Regions from separate parts of the Methylophilus sp. VKM B-3414 genome, predicted to be linked through region 1. Evidence: riboswitches for the same ligand, from Rfam matches in the RefSeq annotation. Region 1 holds a riboswitch; the other holds the start of a gene.
What was found. Region 1 has a riboswitch for cobalamin ahead of Q9292_RS04395 (TonB-dependent receptor domain-containing protein). Riboswitches for the same ligand answer to the same signal wherever they lie in the genome.

Region 1 (4,296 bases):
AGGCCAAATGCCACATGTGCAATCACTGCAACCACAACCCAAAATGCAATCGCTTCAATTTGTTTCGGGAAGTATTTGACCAGACGCGCGCCAAACTCAACCAGGGTCGGTTCGGCGTAGCGGCCACCAAAGAAGTAAAACCCACCGCTGGAAAACAGCTCAGCAAGCACAGATCCCACCAATACCGCCCCTGTCAGCTTGAACAGGCTGCTTAATTGCCAGGTGGTGTTCGACGCAGTCCAACGGCCAGCCAGCCACATGCTGCCATAAGCCGGCAACAAAAAGCCATAAGCAGGGGTCACGCAGAAATTACTCACACCGCCCCAGGTGATGGCTGCCATATCCAGCGCAGCACACAATCCCAGCAAGGCCACAAACACCAGCGTTGAGCGCAGGTAATAACCCGCGATAAAAAACGCTGCATAAGAAGCGCTCGGTAAAAAATCAATCGAAGCAAAATGATGACCACGCGTGATAATGACCATCAAGGCAATGAGAAAGCCAATTGCCAGAGACTGAGTTGAAAGGTTACGTGGCATGCCAACGACTCCAAAATTAAGGTTAATTATAAGACGTGGATTTTAGCCCAATTCGCACGGGCTTGGGCAAAATCCCCCGTTCCCGGTTTACTTCATATCGTAATTCAGGCTGATAAAGACGTTGGTACCCATGGTGTTGTAATCAGGCGCGTTGGGGGAAAACGAGCTCTTGGTGGTTGCCAATACATAATCTTTATTCAAAAGGTTGTTTGCCCGCGCGAGAAGTTTCCAGTGGGAAGCTAACTGATAGCCAAGCGAAGCGTTTAATAAAGTGTAGCCCCCTAATCTGAAATTATTTTCCGCGTCGTTGTAACGAGCTGATGATGCTGAGAGTTCGGTGCTAGCATTCCAATTGCCTGATTTATATAGCAACTGCAAATTGCCATAGCGCTGACTTCTTCTTGGCAGCAGTTTATTTGTATCATCGCTTCTTGGGGACTGAATAGTGAGGTTTCCAGCGAGTTGCCATTCATCGTCCAGCATGGCACCTCCCTCGATGGTTAGTCCTTGAATAACAACTTTACCGGCATTGACGGGGCAGAATCCTGTAAAGGAACATCCTGAGGTTGCAGGCCCAACGTTCTGAATCAGGTCGCGAATGTGATTCTCAAATACAGTCATTTTGGCCTGTATGGCGGTGTTTTGGTACCGCAGGCTCGTTTCAAAGTTATCAGACTTTTCTGGTTTGAGCGTTGGATCACCAAAGCTAGGGAAATACAATTGGTTAAATGTAGGTGCTCTAAACGCAGAACCATATTGAGCAGTGACTTTCCATTCTGGCGAAAATGTATAACCATAACCAAAACCGCCCGTAACGTAGTTGCCATATTGACTGTTATGGTCTTCACGCACTGACATCTGGGTGCTGTGTGCAGCACGGTTTCCCACAAAGCTCACAAGAAAGCCGTCATCATTTCTTGTTCTGCTAATGCTTGGAATGCCATTTGACAAAGTATCTACATCTTGTTCGAGTCTATCGTAGGCAAATGTTAAGGTCCCAACAGCTAGGGAGTAATCGTGTTGCCATGTGATCTGAGTCTGCTTTGAGTCGAATTTACTATTACTGGTAGCGCTATTCAGGCTAAACGAGCGCTCGCGACCGATTCCATATTTTAAGGTACTGTTCCAATGTTCAGTAAGTTGATTTTTGAGCGTTGCGCCATAGGCCTGCTGATTGGTTGTAGAGTAGTTGTTATATGCATTGTCAAAATCATTCCGTCCATCAGATTCCATGAAGTTGACGCCCAGGCTGTGTCCCTCTCTGAACTCTAAGTCGGCATAGGCACTTCCACTCAAGTTACGATAGCCGTCCCGATCGCGATCAATGGCTTGAGGTGGGTGTTTCTTGGCAGATATGCCGCGTGTGTCATAGCTGTTTATTTGCCCCCCAAATTGCAAGGCACGATAGCGGCTGCCAAACCCTGCGCTACCTGTGTAGGTATCATAGCTACCTGCGCCTACGCTACCAAAAAATCTTGTTTGATCGGTTTTCCCCCGCCGAGTAAATATCTGAATAACTCCGCCAATGGCATCTGCGCCATACAGGCTGGAAGCTGGGCCACGAAGAATTTCTATTCTATCTATCAACGCAAGCGGCAGGTTTTCAATCGCAGTCGTACCCAATGTTGCCGAATTAATGCGCAAGCCATCCACTAAAATCACAACCTGTTCCGCATTGGTGCCACGTAAAAATACATTGCTTGCGGTTCCCATGCCTCCATTGGTGGAAATTTGTAAACCCGGTTGCAGTCTGAGCAAGTCAGGAAGTGAACTGCCTTTTAAACGATCAATTTCATCGTGAGTAATGACAGTAACATCTCCAGTAGCTGTTTTAGTCGAAACGGGAACCCTGGCTGCCGTTACAGTAACTTCATCCAAAGACAGTGAAGCAATTTCACTACTACTATTTGAAAAGACTTCTTGCGCTTGAGTAAGCGTAGGAGAAAGGGCGATGAGTCCCAAAATGATTTTTTTATTCATGATTGTTTCCGATAATGCATGCGACCCCGCATGCAAAAAGTAAAAAGGAAACGCAAGGTAGACAGGCTCAACATCAAAGACATTGATGGAGACATTTAATAGCTTGAGAATGTCATTCGTTTTGAAACCGTCACCCCGCGGTATTTCCATGCTTATTTAAGTTATAAGGCCGGTCTCCGGGCTGGCAAGTTTTGGTCTATCGCCTTCCCAAGTTTTTACTCAGTGGCGTATGGATAGACCCGCACTTGCTTACCGTTGCGGGGGCAGCACAGGCATTGCGAACGAGGTTCGCGCACCTGTTTCCCAGTTTCACCCTTGTCTGCAAGAACGCAGACGCAGGCACCTGACAACTGTTCGGCATTCTAGTCTAAAGCACTGACTTTGACCAGTTGCATGGTGTCTTGCGAGGGGCTTCAAATTCTTAATTTACTTTGAAAAAATGCGCTTAGCTATTGACCACACTCGTTTTTTTAAAAGATAATGGGCTGATGGATGCCGATTTGAAAAGTCTTGAAGAGCGTGTGACGAAGCTGATTGCTTTGTGCAGCCAGCTGCGTGACGAAAACGTGGAGTTACGTCAGGAGGTCACGCGTTTGCATCAGGAGTCACAATCTCTAAAGCTGAACATGACGCAAGCCAGTGTACAGCTGGAGCGGTTGTTGTCGGCATTGCCTGAGGAAGGTCGTTAGTCATGGCCAAGCAGCCGATTGATATCGAGATCATGGGTCGCGCGTTTAGCGTGACCTGTACCGACGAAGAGCGCGACAGTTTATTGCAGGCGGTGGGTTACCTTGATGGTAAAATGCGCGAAATTCGTGATGTGGGCAAGATGGTGAGTGTGGAGCGGATTGCGATCATGGCCGCGCTGAACATTACCCATGAGTTGTTGAATACGCGTAGCGGCGGGGTTGATGTGGGCGATGTGAAAAAGCGCATTTCTACCATGCAGCAGCAGATCGATGATGTTTTGTCCGGCCAGCACAAATTATTGTAATCCGCTTCATTTCACAAAATTTTAACCGTCATTAGTATTAAATGACGTATCATAAATGTGGTGTGCTAAGGCGTTGCCTGAGTCCAAAATTCCTTGAACTAGTCTTTGTTATAGGTTTCGGCTCATCAGGTGCGGTGCGATCGCACTAAGTTGGGCGGTCTTTTAAGACGCCCTTGGCGTGCGAACCTAATGTACCTTAGGCTGTTACCACCTGAACTTTTTTGGTTCAGGATTAGCGGCTCAGGTAACCCCTTAGCACATCCCCTCTCGCACCTTTGTCTTGTTATCTCAAGGCGTGGTATTTCAGGTCCGCCAGGCTAATGATTTCCAGGCAGTTTTCGTGGCAAGACTCCAGAATCACTGGCGGCGCGTAACCGGCTTCACTGGCTTCCAGCCATCTTCTCGCACACAGGCACCACCGATCACCAGCCTTGAGCCCGGGAAATGCATAGTCTGGTCTGGGGGTGGACAAGTCATTGCCTTGCGCTTGCGAAAACGCCAGAAACTCATCTGTCATTTCTGCGCAGACGGTATGTTTACCTAAATCTTCCGGGTGGTGACTGCAACAACCATCACGCATAAAGCCTGTGACTGGTTGCATACTGCAAGGGATCAGAAGGGTGCCTAAAACGTTTTTTGTCATGATTTTCAACTGTGCTCTAACTTGGTTTATGATACTGGCATTTAGATGTGTAAAGAAGGTTTTCAGGCATGGCGCGTTACTGGTTAATGAAATCCGAACCCTCGGATGTCTCCATTGATGATTTGGCGGGATTCCCCAAT
Region 2 (4,296 bases), on a different contig from region 1:
AGGTGCAGGCCAGTAAAGAGGGTAACGGTCTGTTAAGCCGTTATGAAGCGAGTACTGCCAGTCAGGGGGCGCTGGGCGACAAGTCCTTACTCGATACCCCGTTTTCAGTCAGTGTGGTCAAGGCTGAGGACATTTTAGATCGCCAAGCTAGCAATGTTGCCGAGGCCTTCAAGCTGGATGCAGCCGTCACCGCGTCCAGTAATGGCGTGGCCCGGGAGAGTACCATGATTACGGTGAGAGGCTTGGCACTGGATTTATTGAATGGCTACAAGATCGATGGCCTGAATATTTCACCATGGAACACCGATTTACCGATTGAGCATTTTGAGCAGGTTGAGCTGCTGAAAGGCTTGTCCGGTTTTATGTACGGCTTTGCGCAACCGGGCGGCATCCTCAATTACAGACTCAAACGCGCCGGGGATACGCCAGTCACCCGCGTGACGGCGGGCTTAATGACGGATAGCCAGTACAACCTGAATCTGGATGTTGGTCGCCGCTTTGCAGAGGGGCGTGCGGGCATGCGTATTAACTACATCCATGAGGCAGGGGATACCTATCTTGATGCCCCGATCAAGCGCGACTCTGCCTCTGTGGCGCTGGATTTCAAACCCTCTGATCAACTCACGGTTGAGCTGGATAGTCTCTACCAGAAGCGCAAGGTCAATGGATCCATGTTTGCCCTGGTGGTGGATCAAAATGCCGCCAGCCCTAAACCGATTGACGGCGCACGCCGCTTGACGCAGGACTTCACCTATCATGAAACCGAGATGATGACGGCAGGCACGGCGTTGCGCTGGCAGTTTAATGACCAGTGGTATTTAAGCACTGCGGCGCGGGTTTCCAAGCTCAGGCGTACCAATTACGATAGTTATATGACCATCAATGACGATGCGGGAAACTTTAGCGATGCGCAAGTGCAGTGGTATAGCCAACATCACAATCAGTCAGCTAATCTGATGCTGCATGGCCAGTTTGAAACCGGCCAGATCAAGCATGCTCTGGTCACTGGCGCAGACTTGCAGACGGTGCATCGCAGTGGCGCACCGGACAGTTTTGCCTTATTGGGGACGGGTAATCTTTACACTGGCCGCAGTGATGAGACTGATCCTGACGCAAGTATCAACCGGAATCTCAGTACCATTTTCAAAACCCGTAATGTCGGTGTGTTTATGAGTGATACCCTGCAGTGGACGCCGGAATGGAGCACGATTATTGGTCTGAGACATAGCAACTATGAAAAAAATCAGCCCAATGGCCCCACCTACAAAAAAAGCAAAATGACGCCGACTTACGCCTTGCTCTGGAAGCCACAAGCGTCCATCACGGCTTACGCCAGCTATGTTGAAGCGCTCGAAGAAGGCAATACGGCACCCATAGGCACCAATAACGAAAACCAGTCGTTTGGCCCGCTTGAAAGCAAGCAGTATGAAATTGGCCTCAAGCAACAGGGTAGTTTCTGGTCGGCCGAGGCCGCGCTGTTCCGCATGCAGCGTGGTTTGGCGTATACCAATGCAGACAATGTCTATGTGCAACAAAGCAAAGGGTTGGTGTTGAGCGGGCTAGACCTGGCTGGCCGTGTCGAGTTAGGCAGCCAATGGGCGTTGCGTAGCAGCCTGGTGTGGATGCAAAGCGAAAACAAAAGTGATGATGCCAGCGTGAATGGCAAGGATGCCGCCAATGCTCCCAGCTGGAGTGCAGCGCTGTATGCGGACTACCAGGTGATGGATTTGCCTGGCCTGACACTGTCGGCAGGCGCGCGTTACGTCGGTCGGCGTTATCTTGAGGCCTCCAATACCCATGCACTGGACAGATATACCTTGTTCGACCTCGGTGCGCGCTATCACACCAAGCTGAACGCGCATCAACTCACCTTGCGTGCCGGGGTGCAGAACCTGACCAACGAAAAATACTGGCAAGCACATGGCGACTGGAATTTCCTGACGCAAGGCGAGCCGCGTATCTTTAAAGCCAGTGCACAACTCGATTTTTAAGCGAGATAACTTTGCGGGTGGCTGCGATGGCGGCTGCCATCTCGCCAGCGTCAGTAGGCGGGTCTGACGCTGGCTTGTCGCCTCCGGTCGCCTGGCGGTGAGGCAAAAAAGCATTTTTTGAGGCTGGGCAAACATCAGGTCACAGCACAAAATGCTTGCTCTGGGCCTTGCAAAAAAATATATTCAGGCAAAACAATCACTTAGTGTCTCATAACAATATATTGTGTTTTTGTGTGTTGAAAATGCGTATATATTGATTTATAGTCACGTCCATACGGTATACGGGCACTGATCGGTGCCTGTCTTTAAAAGGGAATCTGGTGCGCGATGGCGATGGCCATTGTCAAGCCAGAGCTGCCCCCGCAACTGTAATCAGCGAGTTGTTTGCTGCTTTGCTCGCCACTGAAGCGATTCGGGAAGGCCAAGGCAAACAATCATGACCTGAGAGCCAGGAGACCTGCCGTGATTTTTTCTTGTTAACGTTTGAGGCGGGGTGTCCTCGGCAGATGCAGTGAGTCCTGTACTGATTGCAAGTCTGGTCTTTAAACGGGTGCAGGTTTTTTCTTTGATTGCTCGACAACGGGCAGGCTATTGCCAGAAAAAATGCGCCCCGCAGCCAGTGCCGTGTCCCTTCCGCCGCCAGCACTGGGAGCCACCATGACACAATACGAATCCATGCAAGCCACGAAACGTGATGGCCGCAAGGAACCGATTAACCTCGACAAGATTCATCGCGTCATTGATTGGGCCGCACAAGGCCTCAATAATGTGTCGGTGTCACAAGTTGAATTGCGCTCCCATATCCAGTTTTATGATGGTATCCGCACCGACGATATCCATGAAACCATCATCAAATCTGCTGCCGACCTGATTTCGGAAGAAACGCCGGATTACCAGTACCTGGCCGCGCGCCTGAATATTTTTCACCTGCGCAAAATTGCTTATGGCCAGTTTGAGCCACCGCATTTGTTTGACCATGTGACCAACCTGACCGCGCTGGGCAAATACGATCCGCACCTGCTCAAGGATTACAGCCGCGAAGAGTTTGATACGCTAAATGGCTATCTGGACCACTGGCGCGACATGAATTTCTCTTATGCTGCGGTCAAGCAGCTTGAGGGCAAATACCTGGTACAAAACCGCGTCACCAAAAAGATCTACGAGAGTCCGCAGTTTCTTTACATTCTGGTGGCGATGAGCCTGTTTGCTAACTACAAAGGCCAGGCGCGTCTCGATTACATCAAGCGTTTTTATGATGCGGTGTCTACCTTCAAGATCTCACTGCCGACACCAATTATGTCTGGCGTGCGGACGCCGACACGCCAGTTCAGCTCTTGCGTGCTGATTGAGTGTGACGACAGCCTGGACAGCATCAACGCCACTTCCAGCGCGATTGTGAAATACGTGTCGCAGCGCGCCGGTATCGGCGTCAACGCCGGCCGTATCCGTGCGCTGGGCAGTGAAATTCGTGGCGGTGAAGCACAGCACACCGGCTGCCTGCCGTTCTATAAGCTGTTCCAGTCTGCGGTCAAATCCTGCTCACAGGGTGGGGTACGCGGTGGGGCGGCGACGTTGTTCTACCCCTTGTGGCACCTCGAAGTTGAGTCATTGCTGGTGCTTAAAAACAACCGTGGCGTCGAAGAAAACCGCGTGCGCCACCTCGACTATGGCGTGCAGATCAACCGCCTCATGTATCAGCGCCTGATCAAAGGTGAACAGATCACCTTGTTCTCGCCGCATGATGTGCCCGGCCTGTATGACGCGTTTTTTGCCGACCAGGATACCTTTGAGCGCCTGTACACCCAATACGAAGCCGATGACAGCATCCGCAAGCGCAGCTTGCCTGCCGTAGACTTGTTCTCGCTCATGATGCAAGAGCGCGCCGGTACCGGCCGTATCTACATCCAGAACGTAGACCATTGCAACACGCATAGCCCGTTTGATCCGGCTGTTGCGCCGGTGCGCCAGTCCAACCTGTGTATGGAAATCGCACTGCCGACCAAGCCACTCAATGACATCAACGACACCGAAGGCGAAATTGCGCTGTGTACCCTGTCAGCATTTAACCTGGGCGCGCTGGAATCGCTGGACGAGCTCGAAGGCCTGGCCGAGCTCGTGGTTCGTGCATTAGATGCCTTGCTCGAATACCAGGATTACCCAGTCAAAGCCGCGCTCAACGCCACCAATAAGCGCCGTTCACTGGGCGTGGGTGTGATCAACTATGCCTATTACCTGGCCAAAAACGGCACCAGCTATACCGACGAGGCTGCACTGGGCTTGACCCACCGTACCTTTGAGGCCATTC

Region 2: it holds a riboswitch for cobalamin, as region 1 does, so the genes downstream of both, nrdA (class 1a ribonucleoside-diphosphate reductase subunit alpha) here and Q9292_RS04395 (TonB-dependent receptor domain-containing protein) in region 1, are expected to answer to the same signal.

The regions. Positions count from the first base shown of each region.
Region 1 covers NZ_JAVTLI010000003.1:456,855-461,150, forward strand. Annotated here, with positions in the region: gene Q9292_RS04390 (hypothetical protein) at 1-539, opposite strand, end outside; gene Q9292_RS04395 (TonB-dependent receptor domain-containing protein) at 627-2,669, opposite strand; cobalamin riboswitch at 2,669-2,881, opposite strand; gene Q9292_RS04400 (hypothetical protein) at 2,972-3,208, shown strand; gene Q9292_RS04405 (cell division protein ZapA) at 3,211-3,513, shown strand; gene Q9292_RS04410 (DUF2237 family protein) at 3,797-4,156, opposite strand; gene Q9292_RS04415 (EVE domain-containing protein) at 4,225-4,296, shown strand, end outside.
Region 2 covers NZ_JAVTLI010000001.1:240,931-245,226, forward strand. Annotated here, with positions in the region: gene Q9292_RS01145 (TonB-dependent siderophore receptor) at 1-1,991, shown strand, start outside; cobalamin riboswitch at 2,250-2,471, shown strand; gene nrdA (class 1a ribonucleoside-diphosphate reductase subunit alpha) at 2,649-4,296, shown strand, end outside.